3 regions of the Bradyrhizobium amphicarpaeae genome follow, and region 3 is predicted to be linked to each of the others. Evidence: predicted binding sites of a transcription regulator. Region 3 holds the regulator's gene; each other region holds the start of a gene.
The links. The regulator LexA, encoded in region 3, represses DNA repair genes until DNA is damaged. The targets are predictions, from matches to a motif close to TGTTCNNNNTGTGTTCNG.

Region 1: the regulator LexA is predicted to act here: its motif matches at 2,492-2,509, upstream of CIT40_RS05880 (ribonuclease T2 family protein).
Region 2: the regulator LexA is predicted to act here: its motif matches at 4,167-4,184, upstream of CIT40_RS09290 (DUF3072 domain-containing protein).

The regions. Positions count from the first base shown of each region.
Region 1 is NZ_CP029426.2:1,215,744-1,221,744, forward strand. It holds gene CIT40_RS05865 (outer membrane protein) at 1-134, shown strand, start outside; gene CIT40_RS05870 (cold-shock protein) at 246-461, opposite strand; gene CIT40_RS05875 (23S rRNA (adenine(2030)-N(6))-methyltransferase RlmJ) at 716-1,576, opposite strand; gene CIT40_RS05880 (ribonuclease T2 family protein) at 1,752-2,444, opposite strand; gene CIT40_RS05885 (hypothetical protein) at 2,565-3,026, opposite strand; gene CIT40_RS05890 (hypothetical protein) at 3,213-3,512, shown strand; gene CIT40_RS05895 (DUF3617 domain-containing protein) at 3,555-4,085, shown strand; gene CIT40_RS05900 (ATP-binding protein) at 4,146-5,534, opposite strand; gene CIT40_RS05905 (response regulator) at 5,553-6,001, opposite strand, start outside.
Region 2 is NZ_CP029426.2:1,957,147-1,963,147, forward strand. It holds gene CIT40_RS09265 (hypothetical protein) at 72-284, shown strand; gene CIT40_RS09270 (universal stress protein) at 299-1,135, opposite strand; gene CIT40_RS09275 (Do family serine endopeptidase) at 1,345-2,880, shown strand; gene CIT40_RS09280 (hypothetical protein) at 3,157-3,519, shown strand; gene CIT40_RS09285 (DUF6496 domain-containing protein) at 3,532-3,849, opposite strand; gene CIT40_RS09290 (DUF3072 domain-containing protein) at 3,935-4,129, opposite strand; gene CIT40_RS09295 (hypothetical protein) at 4,246-4,467, shown strand; gene CIT40_RS09300 (type 1 glutamine amidotransferase domain-containing protein) at 4,604-5,164, shown strand; gene CIT40_RS09305 (hypothetical protein) at 5,239-5,487, opposite strand; gene CIT40_RS09310 (hypothetical protein) at 5,582-5,839, opposite strand; gene CIT40_RS09315 (hypothetical protein) at 5,830-6,001, shown strand, end outside.
Region 3 is NZ_CP029426.2:3,936,525-3,942,525, reverse strand. It holds gene CIT40_RS18315 (ComEC/Rec2 family competence protein) at 66-2,345, shown strand; gene CIT40_RS18310 (hypothetical protein) at 2,354-2,782, opposite strand; gene lexA (transcriptional repressor LexA) at 3,210-3,911, opposite strand; gene CIT40_RS18300 (molybdopterin molybdotransferase MoeA) at 4,088-5,299, opposite strand; gene CIT40_RS18295 (hypothetical protein) at 5,490-5,693, opposite strand; gene CIT40_RS18290 (HAD family hydrolase) at 5,863-6,001, opposite strand, start outside.

The sequences.
Region 1 (6,001 bases), 2.7 Mb from region 3:
GCTTCGCGCCGAACTGGAGCGCGAAGCTCGAATATCTCTACATCGATCTGTCGTCGAGCCAGTTCGCAATTACAGGCGTGTCAAACGGCTATAGCGCCAGCGTTGTGCGCGCAGGCGTGAACTATCACTTCTGATAGCTGAAGAAGAAAATACCGGACGACAACCTCCCGGCCGCTCGCGGCCGGGATTTTTTTCGCAGGTATTCTTGCGCCGAGTATTGCGCCGAATGTCGTGCGTCAGTCCCGCTAGGACAGGATCACCAAATTGACCGCCTTCGGGCCCTTCCCCTTCTTGTCGGGTTCGACTTCGAAAGTAATACGCTGTCCTTCCGCAAGGTCCTTCAGTCCGGCCCGCTCCACAGCAGTAATATGTACGAAGACGTCGCGGCCGCCGTCGTCAGGCTTGATGAAACCGTAGCCGCGTTCGCCGTTGAAAAACTTGACCGTTCCCGTCATGGCCATCGGGAAACTCCCCCTCATTGCTCCTCCGCCGCGACGCAGACGCACGTCGCGACATGACCGGGCATCACGAAGCCCGGGAGAGCTGGCCATCCTTGGGCGGACCGCTGGCGGTCCGGCCGGATCTTTCTTAGGCCTTCACTCCGCCGCAACCATTCGCGGAAGCGGAACGTAAAGCCAGTCACGGAAACAGCATAATACGGTTCTCTGCAGATTGACTACCGCTCCTGCATATTTTTCCCAAGAATGGCGGAGTGTTACGGCCGCGGTGTCTCCAATCGGAATCTGGCAGCGCCGCCCTGGCCGAGCGGCATTTCCAGCTCGGGCAGGATCGTCTTGAGTTCGCCCTGAAGCGTGTAGGGCGGATTGACGATCAGGAGCCCCGTGGAGGCGAGAGCCCCGCCATCGAGCTGGGGCGCGACGCTGAACTCCAGGCGCAGACAATTTCCGGGAGGCTTTGCTGCAGCTGCGAGCCGCGCCACGGTTTGGGCCAGCGTGTCGGTGGCACGCCGGTTCTTGGCCGGATACCAGATGACATAGATGCCGGTCGGCCATTTCGCGAAGGCTGCCGAGAAGGCTTCGCCCAGCCGCTCGAACTCGTCCTTGGCCTCGAACGGCGGATCGATCAGCACGAGGCCGCGCCGCTCCTTCGGCGGCACGAAGGCCGGCAGCGCCACCCAGCCATCGAGGTCGACCACGCGGGCCTGTTCGTCGCGACGCAGCACGGCGATCAGCGCCTTCCGCGCCTTCGGCTCGATCTCGCAGGCGACGAGGCGGTCTTGCGGCCTGAGCAGGCCGCGCGCGATCAGCGGCGAGCCCGGATAGGCCTTGAGTTCACCCTTCGGATTGAAGGCGCGGACGATGTCGAGATAGGGCTTGGCCAGTGCCGCGCTCTCGTTCGACAGGCGCGCCTGCATCAGCCGCGCGATGCCGGTCAGCCATTCGCCGCCCCGGCGCGCCTCGTCGCTGTCGAGATCATAGAGGCCGGCGCCGGCATGGGTGTCGATGACGCGGAACGCCCCCGGTTTGTCCTGCAGATAGGTGATTATGCGCGCCAGCACGATGTGCTTGATGACATCGGCGAAATTGCCGGCATGGAAGGCGTGGTGGTAGTTCATGGCGCAGAGTTACGACATCGCGCGATGAAAGTAACTCCCGTCATTCCGGGGCGGTGCGCAGCACCGGGCCCGGAATCCATTTCGCCACGGAGCATGCTGCTGGATGGATTCTCAGATGCGCGACTGCGCATCAGAGTTCGCGCTCTGCGGGCCCCGGAATGACGGCGAACAAATCCTAGCCGCCCCTGATCGGCGGCATCGTCACCTGGTCGCGGCGGCAGGTGCGGCGTTCGTTCTCGTCGCAGGCGCGGAATTGCAGGTCCTTGCTGAGGCAGATCCGGACCTCGGACAGCCGGGTCCGGTTGCAGGTGACCGAGACGGCGGCATTGCTCAGCCCCGGATTGGCCTTGATGAAGGCTTCCTCGACCTCCGCCGGCGCCAGGGTCTTGGCCTGCGACAAATCGAGATATTCGGCCGGAATCTTGATCGCTGCGCGCGCCTTGCGGATCGTCTCGAAATAGCTGCGGTCGGCGAGGCCGGAGCAGGTGCCGTGCTTGTCCCATTCGTTGAAGATCAGGCCCGGCGCCGGCATCAAATCGAGCATCGAGGAGACGATGCTGCGGTTCAGCCGCGGTGCGGGCCGCTGGCAATATTCGGGGAAACCATTCTCATATTGCGGCCACAGCCCATGCACCACGAAGGCAAAAGGCCGGCCGCCGCACTGGATCTGCGAGCGGCCGCCGCGCTCGGCCGCCTCTTCGCAGAACGAGGGCGACCACGACAGCGACAGCACATAGAAGTCGAATTCGCCGGGCGCGTTCTGCCGCTTGTCCTGGGCGTTTGCGCCGCCGGCGAGCAAGGCCAGCCCGGCGGCCAGGGTCAGTGAGATCACGAGCCGGGAGAACGAATGCAATCTGGAATGAAACATGGCGACGCCCCTCAACTAGACTGTGCAAGGAAAGCCTAGCAGGCGATAGGAACATTTCAAGAACAAAATTCAGGCGACCGCTATTCAGCGCCGCAAGCGACCCGAATCAGGGCCTTCCGATCAGGGCCTGGCGGCGCGGCAGGCCGGATTGTAGGCCCAGTTGCGGTCGACCCCGACCACGCACCATTCGACACCGTTGCCGTAGCCGGCGAAGCCGCCATCCTCGATGAGCGAGTAATGCACCTTGCGCACCTTGCCGTCATTGAGCATGGCGTCGGCCGTGCAGTAGCGGCGCGGAATGTTGTCGGATTGCCAGGGCCGGAACGCGGTCTCGCGAACGGCCGAGAAGCCGGTGATCTTCAACGAGGAATTCCAGAACGTGCTTTCTTTTTCCCAGAACTGGGTGGCGATGGTCGGCAGCGCCCTGTCGCAATCGGCGACAGTGCCGTCATAGCGCGGCCCGCTCAGCCAGAAATTCAACTCCAGGGGATTGGCGGCCCGGGCCTCGCCGAGCGACATCGCCCCGAACACGAGGCCGAGTAGGGCGGCATAGCGGAGCGATTTCGGGGAGGAGGCGCGCATGGTCAATCCGGACAGCTGAAGTCTTGCTTGGGCGTGGACGGTGCCGCGAAGGCCGGGGGAGGTCAAGTGCAGCGCGGCAACACTTCGCCAGGAGTTGACCACAACATCGTGGTTGGCAGGGCTTCCGTTCTTTTCACTTCCCTCCCGGCACCGTAAACTGGCGGCCAGCCAATTGGAGTGACGGGAATGCGAATCATTGCGGCCGCGGGTCTTCTCGCCAGCCTGGTTGTCTCGGGTATGATGGCGAGCCAGTCGGCGCGCGCCGATTATGTGCCGCCTTTCAAGGGCAACGACACCGGCGGCATCATCGCCTATTCGATGGCCACCCAGGTCGATGCCCGGCAGGCCGCGGTCGATCACTGCGCGCGCTATGGCAAGGTCGTGAAATTCCTGGCGGTGCAGGCCTATGAGGGCGGCTACATCTCGTTCTCCTGCCGCTGGGTGCCCTATGGCGCCGCCGACCAGCCGATCCGCACGCTCTACTGAGGCGTCGCCTAAACGCCGCAATTTCAGCCGGGAGCTTCTCGCATGACGCGCAAACTCGCTTTGCTCGGCTCGACCCTTTGCCTTGCGTTGTCCGCAGGCGTGGCCTGCGCCGACGACCTGCCGGTGCGCAAGGCCGGTCTTTGGGAAATCAAGATGGTCAGGACCGGCACGCCGATGCCCGAGATGACCATGCAGCATTGCACCGACGAGACCGTCGACAAGGAGATGAACAACAACGTCTCCCCGATGGCCAAGCAGATCTGCTCGAAGCAGGACATCAAGAAGACCGCAACCGGTTATGTCAGCGATTCCGAGTGCAGCGTCGCCGGCATCAGCACGACCTCGCACGCCGAGATATCAGGCGATTTCAACTCGGCCTATACGGTGAAGACCTCCTCGCACGCGCAGGGCGGCGCAGCCGGCGCGGCAGGCCGGGACACGACCACGACGCTCGAAGCGAAGTGGTTGGGTGCCTGCAAGCCCGAGCAGAAACCGGGCGACATCGTGATGCCCGGCGGCTTCAAGATGAACGTGCGCGATATGGATAAGCTGAAGGCGCTGCTGCCGAAATAGAACTTCGCGAGTTCGTAGCCCGGATGGAGCGGAGCGCAATCCGGGCTACAGCTGGCTCGGCTACACCGGTATCCTCACGCTCGCCCTCAATCCCCCCATCGGGCTGTCGCCCAGCGTGATGTCGCCGCCATGCGAGCGGGCGATGTCGCGGGCGATGGCGAGGCCGAGGCCGGTGCCGCCTTCGTCCTGGTTGCGGGCGTTGTCCAGCCGCAGGAACGGCTTGAACACTTCTTCGCGCAAATGCGTGGGAATGCCGGGGCCGTCGTCGTCGACCGTCACGGTCAAGTAACGGTGATCGCGCTGGCCGGCGATGGCGATGGCCTTGCCGTAGCGCGCCGCGTTGGTGACGAGGTTGGCGAGGCAGCGCTTGAACGAGGCAGGTTTCACCGTCACCACGGGCAGTCCGTGGAACGCCACCGTCGCGATGTGGCCGTGGCGCTCGGCATCGCTGCGCAGCTCCTCGAGCGCCTGCGCCATGTCGGTCGGCTGCGACTGCTCGCCGGAATCACCGCGGGCGAAGGCGAGGTAATCCTCCAGCATCATCGACATCTCGTCGACGTCCTTGCGCATCCCCTCGAGCTCCGGGCTGTCGCCGATCAGCGCCAGCTCGAGCTTGAAGCGGGTCAGGATCGTGCGCAGATCGTGGCTGACGCCGGCGAGCATCGCGGTGCGCTGCTCCATGGTGCGCTCGATGCGCGACTTCATCTCGAGGAAGGCGACCGACGCCCGCCGCACCTCGCGCGCGCCCCGCGGCCTGAAGTTCGGCGCGTCGCGGCCCTTGCCGAAACTTTCGGCAGCGTCCGCCAGGCGCAGGATCGGCTTGATCTGGTTGCGCAGGAACAGCACGGCGACGATCAGCAGGATCGACGACGTCCCGACCATCCAGAACAGGAAGATCTCCGAGTTGGAGGCATAGGCGGCGCTGCGTTGCGCGAACACGCGCATCACGGCATCGTCGAGCTGGATGCGGATCTCGACGAGGTTGGAGCGGCCGACCGTGTCGATCCAGAACGAGCGCCCGATCTGGCGGCCGAGCTGCACCGACAGCGTCTGGTCGAGCAGCGAGAAGAACGGCTTTGGTCCCGGCGGCGGCATGTCGCCGGGAGGCAGGAAGTCGACGACGAGGCCGAGGCGCTGCTGGGCGATGCGGCGGATCTGGTCGCGGTCCTTGTCCTGCGGATAGCCTTTGTAGACGTCGATCAGCGCGGCGATGTCCTGCACCACCGCGGCCGACAGGCGCCGCGTCACCGTGTTCCAGTGGCGCTCCATGAACACGAAGGCGACGACCGATTGCAGCACCACCATCGGCACGATCATGATGAGGAGCGCACGGGCGTAGAGGCCGGTCGGCATCCAGCCCTTGAACGCGTTGCCCATCCAGCCGTTGGCGGCGGAGACGCGGCCGGCGGCGCTTCGGAGCAGCGTCAGGCCGGTATCGATCGTGCTCATCGGTCGCGCTTCACTGATTTATGGCGAGGCCACCAGGCGGTAGCCGATGCCGCGCACCGCCTGGAGGAACAGCGGATTGGCGGGGTCGGTCTCGATCTTGCGCCTGAGCCGGTTGATCTGCACGTCGACGGCGCGCTCGTTGACGCTGCCGTTGCCGGTCAGCGCACTGCGCGGCACGGTCTCGCCCGGAGTCTCGGAGAGAATGCGCAGCATCTCGCGTTCGCGGTCGGTGAGGTGGATGACCTCCTCGCCCTGCCGCAGCTCGCCGCGATCGAGATGATAGATGTAGGGACCGAACGCGATCTTCTCCACCGCTGTGGCCTGCGGCGGCGGCGCGGCGCGCTTGAGGATGTTGTTGATGCGCAGCGCCAGCTCGCGCGGCTCGAACGGTTTTGCCACGTAGTCGTCGGCGCCGATCTGCAGGCCCTCGATACGCGCTTCCGCCTCGTGGCGCGCCGTCAGCATCA
Region 2 (6,001 bases), 2.0 Mb from region 3:
TCTTTTGCACAACCGCCATCGGCCTGACGCAAATCAGGGCAATAAGCTCAGTGAATGCGAGGGAGGGTCTCATGGAGAACGTACGTCGCTACCGGGCGCTGGCGTCGCTCTGCCGTCAGCAGGCGGCTTACCGGCCGCTGCAGGCCTGGGAGCTCCTCGGCCAGGCCGAACATTTCGAACATCTCGCCGGGGTCGAGCTCAAGACGCATTTCGACGCGTGCAATGTGCCGCACCACGAGGATGCCGCCATGCCCGCGACGTGGGAGACTCCGGTCGCGGCGTGACGGCGCCTGTGGTCTCAATGCGACATCAGCGTCGGGACCGTCATGGCTTCCAGCATGGCGCGGGTGACGCCGCCGAGAACGCGCTCCTGCAATCGCGAATGGCCGTAACCGCCCATCACCAGGAGATCGAGCGCCTCGTCGGCCGCCAGCGACAGGATGGTCGGCTGGATGTCGGCGCGGCTCGCCGACAGGCCGACCGTGCGGGTCGACAATCCGCGCCGGCCGAGATGTCTTGCGAGGCTGCTCGCTGACACTTCGTCGGACACGGCCTTGGCTTCGTTGATGGTGATGATCACGATCTCGTCGGCGCGCGCCAGGAACGGTGCCGCGTCGTGCACGGCGCGGGCCGCGAGGCGGCTGCCGTCCCAGCAGATGCCGATCCGGCTTGCCTTGAAAGCTCCATGGAAGGTGTAGGGCAGGAACAGCACCGGACCGCCTGCCTGGAACAGGATCTCGCGCGGCAATTCGTTGTCGAACGAGCCCTGCGCCGGATCAGGCTGGAGCACGACGCTGAGGTCGTGCAGTCGCGCCATCTCGCCGAGCGAGCCGGCCGCATCCACCGGGATCGCGCCGAGCGCGCGGCAGCCGTAGGAGACGCCGGCGTTCGCGGCTTCGATGCCAAACACCGCGAGCGCGGCCTCGGCCCGTTCCACCGCGCGCTCGCGCTCCAGTTCGAACACGGCCGCCACCGCGGCGCCGCCCTCCATCACGTAAGCGGCACTGGTTGCGACATAGCCGATCGCGACCGCGTCGAGATGGGCGTTGAACTGCGCCGCGAGCGAAATCGAGCCGTCGATCGCGGAACGCATGGGACGTTCGGTGGGGATGTGGACGAGAATGTCTTTGTACATGGCGCGCCTCCGATGGACATCATCCGGTGACCGCAGTTTTCCACTGTCCGAAGGACGCGCGTTGAGCTGCATCAAATGCGCGGGCGGCGAGCTTCCGCGGGGTTGCGCGCCTTCTTTGCCAAGATTTAATCGGATGGACGGGACGCCGTAAGGTGGCGAGGGTCATGTTGGGGACAAGGCGACACCTTATCCAACATGGACATTTCGACATGAACGATCGCGTCAATTCCGACATCCCGACGTCCCGCAGGATCTTGAGGCCGCGCCGGCTGGCGCTGCTCGGCACCGTCGCTGCGCTCGGCGTGGCCGTGCTGGCGGCTGCTCCCGGCTCCTTGCCGTTCGGTCCGAGCTCCTTCATCGCGCCGGCCCAGGCCGCGGAATCCGCAACGACTCCGCCGGGCTTCGGTGATCTCGTCAGTAGGGTCAAGCCCGCCGTGATCTCGGTGCGGGTCAAGATCGACCAGGACAATGACAAGAGCGCGATGTTGCAGCAGAACCGGATGGATCAGGACGAGGATTCTCCGTTCGACCAGTTTTCCCGGCAGTTCGGGTTCCGCGGCCCCGGCGGCATGAACGGGATGCCGCGCCAGCGCCATCAGATGATCACGGGCGAGGGCTCCGGCTTCTTCATTTCCGCCGACGGCTATGCCGTCACCAACAACCACGTCGTCGACCACGCCGAGTCGGTGCAGGTGACCATGGACGACGGCACCAGCTACACCGCCAAGGTGGTCGGCACCGATCCGAAGACCGATCTCGCGCTGATCAAGGTCGACGGCAAGAAGGATTTTCCGTTCGTCAAATTCTCCGACCAGAAGCCGCGCATCGGCGACTGGGTGGTCGCGGTCGGCAACCCCTTCGGCCTCGGCGGCACCGTGACTGCCGGCATCGTTTCGGCCAGTGGCCGCGACATCGGCAACGGTCCCTATGACGATTTCATCCAGATCGATGCGCCCATCAACAAGGGCAATTCCGGCGGCCCGGCCTTCGACATGAACGGCAACGTGATCGGCGTGAACACGGCGATCTTCTCGCCCTCCGGCGGCTCGGTCGGCATCGGCTTCGACATCCCGGCCTCGACCGCAAAGCTCGTCGTCGCGCAGCTGAAGGACAAGGGCGCGGTGACCCGTGGCTGGCTCGGTGTGCAAGTGCAGCCGGTCACTGCCGAGATCGCCGACAGCCTCGGGCTCAAGCAGGCGCGTGGCGCCATCGTCGACACCCCGCAGGACGGCAGCCCGGCGGCGAAAGCCGGCATCGAGGCGGGTGACGTCATCACCGCCGTCAACGGCACGGCGGTCAAGGATTCGCGAGATCTTGCCCGCACGATCGCGACCCTTGCGCCGGGCAGCTCGGTGAAGCTCGACGTCTTCCACAAGGGCGACAGCAAAACGGTGACGCTGGCGCTCGGCGAGCTGCCGAACGAACGGCAAGCCAAGGCCGATGTTGGCAAGGACCAGTCGGGCCCGGGCACGCCGCGCCTCGGTCTTGCGCTGGCGCCGGCCGGTGACGTCCAGGGCGCCGGCCAGAAGGGCGTCGTCGTCACCGAGGTCGACCCGCAGGGGCCGGCGGCGGAGCGTGGCATTCAGACCGGCGACGTCATCCTCAATGTCGGCGGCAAGGCCGTCGCCAATGTCGGCGACGTCCGATCCGAGCTGGCTCAGGCCAAATCGTCCGGCAAGCACAGCGTGCTGTTGCAGGTCAGGAACGCGCAGGCGACCCGGTTCGTCGCGGTACCGTTCGCCTGAGCCGAACGTCGATCGGCGTTGATCAAGAAAGGCGGCCCTTGTGGCCGCCTTTTTCATTTGTCTTCAGGCTAGCCGGGACGTGATCGATAACATTCTCGTTAACGGCAACAATGATGACGCGGTTCGTCCGAAAAAGCCGTGTTCGGTCATCAGAGTTCCTGATGGTGCAACTCTTCGGTGGCAACGCCGCCGCCGGCATGGGTTGCAAGCGTGGAACTTCGAACCTGCTGCCGCTTTGTGGAACTGGCCGCTCGTTCGCATGTGATCGGTGCCGACATGGATCGATTGAAGCTCTCGCTAAGGAGTGCGCTGCTCGTGGCGCCATTCGTGCTCTGGGGCGGAAACGCTCTCGGGCGGGACGACGGCCGCTACGCGGATTCACCCCTGAAGCCATGGTTCGACGGTTTGCGCAGCCACCTCGGCCCATGCTGCTCGGATGCGGACGGGTTTGCCGTCGCCGATCCCGACTGGGACTCGCATAACGGGCACTATCGCGTGCGTCTCGACGGCGAGTGGATCGAGGTGCCGGACGAGGCCGTCATCACTGAGCCGAACCGGGCCGGCCGCACCATGGTGTGGCCGGTGAAGACCGCGTTCGGGGTCTCGATCCGCTGCTTCATGCCGGGCAGCATGATCTGAGACGGATCGCCGTCAGCGCTTGCTGGATTTGCGCTTCGACGATTTTTTTGTGGTTCTCCTTGTCGTCGTCTTCTTGGTCGTCGTCTTCTTGGTCGTCCTTTTCTTGGACGTTTTCTTGGACGGCGTCTTGGCAGCCTTCTTCGGGACCTTCTTGCCCTTCTTGCGTGCCTTCGACAGTCCGATCGCAATCGCCTGCTTGCGGCTCTTCACGCGACCGCCACGGCCTTTGCGCCCGCTCTTCGCGGTGCCCTTCTTGTAACGCCGCATCTCGCTCTCGACATCGCTGCCGGAGCTGGGTGAATAGCGGCGTCTCTTTGCCTTGCGTGCCATGCATGTTCTCCCTTGGCCGGGGAAACCTCGCGACAAGGGCATGGTTCCGGAAGCGCGCACCCACGTTGCAGACGCGCGACGCAGCCTAGAACGAATTCGCCAGATCGATCTCGGCTTCCAGCACCTGAATGCGCCGTGCGGCCTCGCTGAACGATAGATCGCGCGCATATTGCGCGGGCTGATAGGCCTCTTCGCTCAGCCGTTTCAACCTCATCCCCTGCGTCCGCGTCATCTGCTCGGTGAGGAAAACGCTGGCGTCGTATCGACCTTGAACCTGCATGTCGCTTCTCCCTCCTGAAAATCGTGCCTTGACTATATGTTCTTATTTTGTTCTAACAAGCCATGGACAATAGAATTAATGAAATTCGACGTAAAATCAGCGCCTTGAGGCTTGAAATGGCCGGCGTCGAGGCCTCGGTGCGCGACCGCATCAACGGCGACCGCGATTGCGCCGAACAGGCGCTGTTGCAGATGGATCTGCGCCGGAAGGTCGACCTGCTGATCAACGAATGGAAGGCTGCCGGCGGCGGCGGTGTCCTGCCCGACGTTCGCAATCCGGTTCGCCTTCGTCTCATCAAGACAGTCGGCAGTTCCGGGCGCGCGAGCGTCTCGCGCTGAGTTCTGCGAGCGGATTCCCTCGTGCGAACGCTTCTGCAATCCCCGCTGCACATCCCCGTGAGATGCCGGCCGGCTCACGGAACGGAAGCCGTGACGGCCGATTGACCGGGCTCCTCTTACAGCAATGGAGCGTTCCATGGATCTCAAAGGCAAGACCATTGCCATTCTCGCGACGAATGGTTTCGAGCAGTCGGAACTGGAAGTGCCGCGCGACCGTCTGAAACAGGCCGGCGCTACGGTTCACGTGATCTCGCCCACGGCCGGCGAGATCAAGGGCTGGGACAAGAAGGATTGGGGGCGGCCGGTGACGGTCGACAAGACGCTGGACCAGGTTTCCAGCAGCGACTACGACGCCCTGGTATTGCCGGGCGGACAGATCAACCCCGACCTGCTTCGCCTCGAGCCGAGAGCATTGTCCTTCATCAAGGAGGTCTTCAATGCGAAGAAGGTCGTTGCCGCCGTCTGCCATGCGCCGTGGCTCCTGATCGAGACGGGCATCGCCAAGGGCCGCAAGATGACGTCCTACAAGTCCATCAAGACCGACGTCATCAATGCCGGCGCGGCATGGGAAGACTCGGCCGTGGTCGTCGACCAGGGCATCATCACCTCGCGCAATCCCGGTGACTTGGAAGCGTTCAGCGCCAAGATCATCGAAGAAGTGAAGGAGGGCCGTCACGTGCAGCGCAACGCTGCCTGAGTGACAGCAGCTCTCCTGCAACGAAAAAGCCCCGCGTCGCCGCGGGGCTTTTGTCTGAGTTGGTCGGCCTGAGCTCACTTGGAATTGCTCATGCCCTTGCCGCTCTTGTTCATCATGGTGCCGCCTTGGTCCGAGCCGGGACCGGAGCCGCCCTGGCCGGAAGGATCCGCGCCCTTCGAGGACTTGGTGTTGGCGCCGGTGGTCTGCGAGGACGACATCGACGATCCGTGTTTCGCCTTGTGCGACTTGGCCTGTGCGGCGAGCGGCGCGGCGGCGAGGCCGGTGGCCAATATTGCGGTGAGAACGAGCTTCGTCTTCGTCATGCGGGGAACTCCCTGAGTTAAATTGACGCAGGCTGCCAACCGCCATTTGCCGAAGGAGTTCCTGAGGACACGTCGGCCGAGCCGCACGCACGCTTCAAGTTTGCTTGTCCTCCACGAGGATGAACACGGCGCCGGTGAGTGTCGCGCCGATCGCGAACGTCGTCACCAGGGTGAGGGCGAAGACGATCGCGGCTTGGCTTCCGCCGTGATCGAGCAGGCTGGCGACGGCGGGATTGGACAGGATCAGCGTGAGGCCGAAGGTAAGGCCGAGCGCCGCGCCCATCATCGCATGCGTCATCAGTCTGATGAGGCCGGTCGGAGAGATCAGGTCCGAAGACTTTCTTGCGCGCATGGAACCGCATCCCGAACTGGCATGCAAACGCGGATGACATTTCGCGGTTCCAGATGCGTGGAGAAATCTTCATGACGGCTTCATCCGACGTTCATGCCGGATTTGCGAGGATGAAGACCAGCAAAACGGGAACATTCGATATGGGTGAAGTCGTCTATCTTT
Region 3 (6,001 bases):
GCTATTCGCGCCGCTGCACGTTCCGGTAGCCTCCGCGTCAGTCGCGTCGCGTAAGGTGCAGGGATATGGCGGAGCCGGGCCGGCCAGTACGGTCCCAGGGAGTTGCCGGGACGTGGCCGGTCGGCCGTGCCGCACCAGCTGGCGGCTTCGCGCCGGTAGGGTTTGGGGCCTGGCCGGCAATCGTCGAGACGTTGCGGGAATGGGCCCGCGCCGAGGCCGGCGCCGGGCGACTGTTGCCGTGGGTGCCTGTCGCCTTCGGCGGCGGCATCGCGCTGTATTTTGCCGCCGATCATGAGCCGGTGCTGTGGGTTGTTGCCGCGACGGCGATCGCCTTCCTGTTCGGCGCGATCCTGTTGCGGCGGAGCCGGCTGTTTGCGCCTGCGATCATGATTGCGGCGGTCGCGGCCGGCTTTGCTGTGGCAACCTGGAAGACGGCGCGCATCGCCCATCCCGTGCTGGCCAAACCGCTCTATTCGGTGTCGCTGTCGGGTTTCGTCGAGGCCCGCGACATCCGCGAGCGCACCGACCGTTTCGTGCTGCGCGTCACCGCGATGGAGGCGCAGCGCAGCGAGGTCAAACTGGAACGCGTCCGCCTCTCCGTGCGCAAGGGCACTGCGCCCGCGGTCGGCAGCTTCGTGCAGCTCAAGGCGCGGTTGATGCCACCGCTCTCACCGGTACGCCCCGGCAGCTATGATTTTTCGCGCGACATGTTTTTTCAGGGCATCGGTGCCTCCGGCTTCGTGATGGGCGCGATCACCGCTTCAATCCCGCACGATGAAGGCGGCCTGCGGCTGCGTTATGCCGCCTTCATGCAGGGCCTGCGCGATGCGATCGATGCGCGCATCCGCGCCACGCTCGAGGGCGACAACCGTGCGATCGCGACGGCGCTGCTGACCGGGCGGCGCGATGCGATTTCGACGCCCGTCAACGACGCGATGTTCATTTCGGGGCTCGGGCACGTGCTCTCGATCTCCGGCTATCACATGGCGGTCGTCGCCGGCGTGGTGTTCTTCGCGGTGCGTGCTCTGCTGGCCTTGATCCCGGGACTGGCGGCCGGCTTCGCCATCAAGAAATGGTCGGCCGCCGCGGCGCTGGTCGCGGCTGCGTTCTACCTGCTTTTGTCCGGCGCTGAGGTCGCGACGCAAAGATCGTTCTTCATGACGGCGGTGGTGCTGATCGCGGTGATGGTCGATCGCCGCGCCATCACGTTCCGCACGCTCGCGGTGGCGGCGCTGATCGTGCTCGCAGTCGCGCCCGAAGCGCTGGTGCATCCGAGTTTTCAGATGTCGTTTGCAGCGACGCTCGGGCTCGTCGCGCTGGTGCAGATCGGCATGCCGAACCTGTTCGCCTCGCCCGATCATTCGGCGACCGCGCGCGTCGCGATGTGGGGCGGCCGCGAGATCGCGATGCTGTTCCTCGCCTCGCTGATCGCCGGGCTTGCAACCACGCCCTATGCCGCCTTTCACTTCCACCGCGTCACGCCCTACGGCGTGCTCGCCAATCTCGGCGCAATGCCCGTGGTCTCGGCGCTGGTGATGCCGGCCGGGCTGCTGGGCCTGCTCGCGGCGCCGTTCGGGCTCGACGGCGCGTTCTGGTGGCTGATGGGGATCGGCATCGACTGGATGGTCGTGGTCTCGCGCTGGGTGGCGGCATTGCCGGGCGCGGTCGGCCGCATCCCGGCGTTCGGTATCGCGCCGTTGATCGCAGCGAGCTTGGGGATCATCGTGATGGGCCTGTTGCGCACGCCTTTGCGCTGGGGCGGCGCCATGGTGCTGCTGGCCTCTATCGCCTGGGGCCTTTCGGTGCGGCAGCCCGATATCCTGATTGCCGGGGATGGCGCGAGCGTCGCGGTGCGGGGTGGGGACGGGCGCTTGCACCTGATCAGGACGGGCAAGGACAATTTCCTGCTGAAGGAGTGGCTGTCTGCCGACGCCGATCCGCGCGATGCCGGCAGTGGTGCACTGGCGAGCGGCATATCGTGCGACGAATCCGGCTGCGTGACGCCGCTCGCCGACGGGCGGCTGGTCGCGCTGGCCTCGCGCATCGAGGCGCTGGCGGATGATTGCAACCGGGCCGCACTGGTGGTGACGTCTCGGCCGGCGCCGCCCGATTGTGCGGCGATGGTGGTGGATCGGCAGCGGCTCGCTCGCCAGGGTGCGCTGGCCCTGACGCCACGCGGCGACGGCTTTTCCGTTCAGCCGGTGAGGGCGAGTGGCACAAGCCGCCCCTGGTCGCCGGCAGCTGCCGGCGAGGGTGAATTCGAAGGAGCTCTCGTGCCGAGGGCGGCGGCTCCGCGCAGCAAGGATGCGACCCCGGCGGAGGCCGATCTTCAGGCGGAGGACTGAAGCCCTCGTCAGCCGATCGGCAGTCGCGGAGCCGTCGGGCGACTGTCGGCGATGATCTCACGCTTGCGCTCGCTGACCGGCTGGGTCACCGGCAGCTGCAGGACGGTTGCGCGCTGGCCTTCGACGAGCTGCGTCACCAGCACGGATTTGCCGTCCGGGAATTCGATCGCGTCGTGATGGCGATCGGGAATGTGCGGATCGATCTTGCCGAACTTGCCGACGCGGGAGTTGACGGTACGCGTCCAGATCCAGCGGTTGTCGTAACGGACGTTGTCGGCGAAGGCGAGTTCCGTTCCCGGCAACAGGCAGACCGCGACGGAGAGATCGGCTTCGGAGGCAAAGCCGCGCGTCGAGGTGCCGCGGAACGTTGTCGTGACGATCGTCTCGCCGACTTCTGCGGGGCGCGTCGCGACGGCATGCAGGCTGTAGTCACACATCGGGTGCTCCTCAATGCAGAGATAGCGACCCGCACCTCTTTTGGAGGCGCAGGCCCCTGTCAGAGTGGAAGCGCGTGACGGTCTGCCTGGTTGTAGGCAAATCTGCGGCTCGGATCGGCGAGCCGAGATCACATTATCTTTCCCGAATCCAATAGGAACAAAGTTCGCTCACCTACATTCGGCAGGCGCGTGTCGGTGCCCGCAGGCCCAGAATGCAGATTGACCGCGTCGTGGGGAAAGAGGAGCAATGCTTGTTGCGCACCCGGCCGACGATGCCGCTGCGGAGAAGGGGCCGGATAGTCTGTGCAATACCAGAAAGACTATCCAGCCGGCGCGGACCATCGTCCGCTCCAATCTCTGATCGGCGATGCCGACCGCAGCCGCGCGCGCGAGGCGCACAAGACTTCTTGATCGAGACCGTCCGGACTCAGTACTTGCGGTACAGCCCGATCAGCTTGCCCTGAATCTTCACGCGGTTCGGCGGCAGGATGCGCACCTCATACGCGGCATTGGCAGGCTCCAGCGCGATCGACGCGCCACGGCGGCGGAATCGCTTGAGCGTGGCTTCCTCGTCGTCGATCAACGCCACGACGATGTCGCCGGTATCGGCGCTCTCGTTGCGCTGGATCAGCGCCATGTCGCCGTCGAGGATGCCGGCCTCGACCATGGAATCGCCGCGCACTTCGAGCGCGTAATGCTCGCCGGAGCCGAGCATGTCGGGCGGCACGCTGATGGTGTGGCTGCGGGTCTGCAACGCCTCGATCGGGGTGCCGGCCGCAATGCGGCCCATCACGGGCACGGCAACGGGCCGCTCGCCCTCGTCTGCGGACGGGCTGGAGCTCGCGCGGATCTTGCCGAGATTGCCCTCGATGACGCTTGGCGTGAAGCCGCGTCGGCTGCCGGCGGCGGCCTGGAGCTCCGGCAACTTGATCACTTCGATGGCCCGGGCGCGGTTGGGCAGGCGGCGGATGAAGCCGCGCTCCTCGAGTGCGGTGATCAGGCGGTGGATGCCCGATTTCGAGCGCAGGTCGAGCGCATCCTTCATCTCGTCGAAGGACGGCGGCACGCCGCTTTCCTTCAAGCGTTCGCTGATGAACCGCAGAAGCTCGTATTGTTTGCGCGTTAACATCTCGACCAAAGTCCCCCGGTTGATGTCGTTCGATTCCGAGACGATGAATTCAGCGATAAGCCGCTACATCCTCGAAACAAATCATGAACGGACACTATATGTTCGATACATGTTCCGCAACTGCTTAATTTTGCGTGAACAGAACGAGACACGCGGAATGCGTGTGGCCGCGCAGGTCAGACGGGGAGCCGCAGCACCTCGCAGGGGCTGCCGGCCTCGGCCTTCGGCGCAAACGGTGCGCGCACGAGAAGTACCTGTGCTGCAGCAAGATTCGCAAGCAGAGAGGAGTCTTGATGGCTGACGGGAAGAGCGACGAGCGTGCCGTCGTCGCGCAGCTCCAGGCGCGCGCGCAGATAGTCCTCGCGCTGGTCGTTGGCACCGAGATCGCGACCCAGCACGGCGCGCTCGCGATGATGATGAATCACCGAACGGCCCGACAGCGCCCGAATCAGCGGCACCATGAACAGAAAGGCGCACACGTAAGACGACACGGGATTGCCGGGCAGGCCGATCACGCCCATCGCCCCCAACCGTCCGTGCATCATCGGCTTGCCGGGCCGCATCGCGATCTTCCAGAACGCCATCGCGATGCCTTCGTCCCGCAGGGCCTGCTGGACCAGGTCGTGGTCACCGACCGATGCGCCTCCGGTCGTGATCAGGATGTCGGCGCCGCTTTCGCGCGCGCGGCGGATGCCGGCGGTGGTGGCCTCCAGCGTATCGGCGGCAACACCGAGGTCGATGGTCTCGGCACCCTCGCTGCGGGCGAGCGCGTGGAGGGCATAGCCGTTGGAATAGACGATCTGGCCGTGCCCGGGTGTGGCGCCCGGCATCACCAGTTCGTCGCCGGTGGCGAGGATCGCGACCTTCGGGCGTCGGCAGGCGGCGAGATACGGGTGATTCATGCCGGCCGCGAGGGCGAGATCGCGCTCAGTCAGACGGGTCCCCTTGCGCAAGAGGACGTCACCCTCGCGGAAATCCACGCCAGCGGGGCGGATGTGCCGACCCACGATCGCAGCTTCCTTGATCGTGACGCTCTTGCCGTCCGCAATGGTGTCCTCCTGGATCACGACCGCGTCCGCGCCCTCCGGAACGACACCGCCAGTGAAGATCCGCACGGCTTCGCCTGCGCCGACCCGTCCTGTGAACGGACGGCCGGCCGCGACCTCACCGATGACAGTCAACCTGGAATCGATCGCTGCGGCGTCGGCCGCGCGGACGGCGTAGCCGTCCATCGCCGACATGGCCTGCGGCGGCTGCGTGCGCCGCGCGGCGACGTCACGCGCGAGCACCCGGTGGTAGGCTTCGTCGAGCGAAACCATCTGTTCAGGCAGCGGCTCAACGCCCGCCAGCACCGCGGCCAGGGCGTCGGAAACCGGCATCAAGGCCACGGCGAAACTCCTGCTCGGCGCGTTCGGACGAAATGTTCCGACAGTGTTCTAACCGAGCGCGGAGGCGGAGGCAAAATTGCAGACGAGGGCGACCATGCTGCCGCTTTCAGCCCGTATCGAAGACAGACTCAGGCCTGGCGTCGCATCATCCAGACGACGGGACTGGTCGGCAGGAGGGGCCATGCATCGGTCAACGCCCGCTCGGCGCATCCGGGTTGACGAATGCGACATCGGGAGCCCTCGGGCCTTGATCCTTGTCCGGCAGCGGGTCGGCCTGAGATTTCAGGTCGGCGGCCTTGCTGATCAGCTTGGCGGAAAGGTCAGAATCCGAGGTGGTTCTGGCGAATTCAAGCAGGAGAGAGGCCTGCCTGGTGAGATAGGTTTTGCCCAGCACGTCGATACGTCCGTCGTAGAATTCCCAACGGAATGATGAGTCCGAGAGGTGGTATTACGTTCCCGGAACTCTGTGTAAAAATGCACAAAGCGATCCGGTTCCCCCATCTCTTGCATATTTTTCCCTGCAAGCGGGACTGCAACAAGTCTGATGCGATGGCGGGCTGGCTTCAGATGCCCAACGCCTTCAAGGCGTTTCCAACGTCGCGTGGCGACGTCACATGCACCGCCGTCAGTCCGCGTGCCCGCGCACCTTCGACATTCTCGGCGAGGTCGTCGAAGAACACGATGCGCTCCGCAGGCACGCCG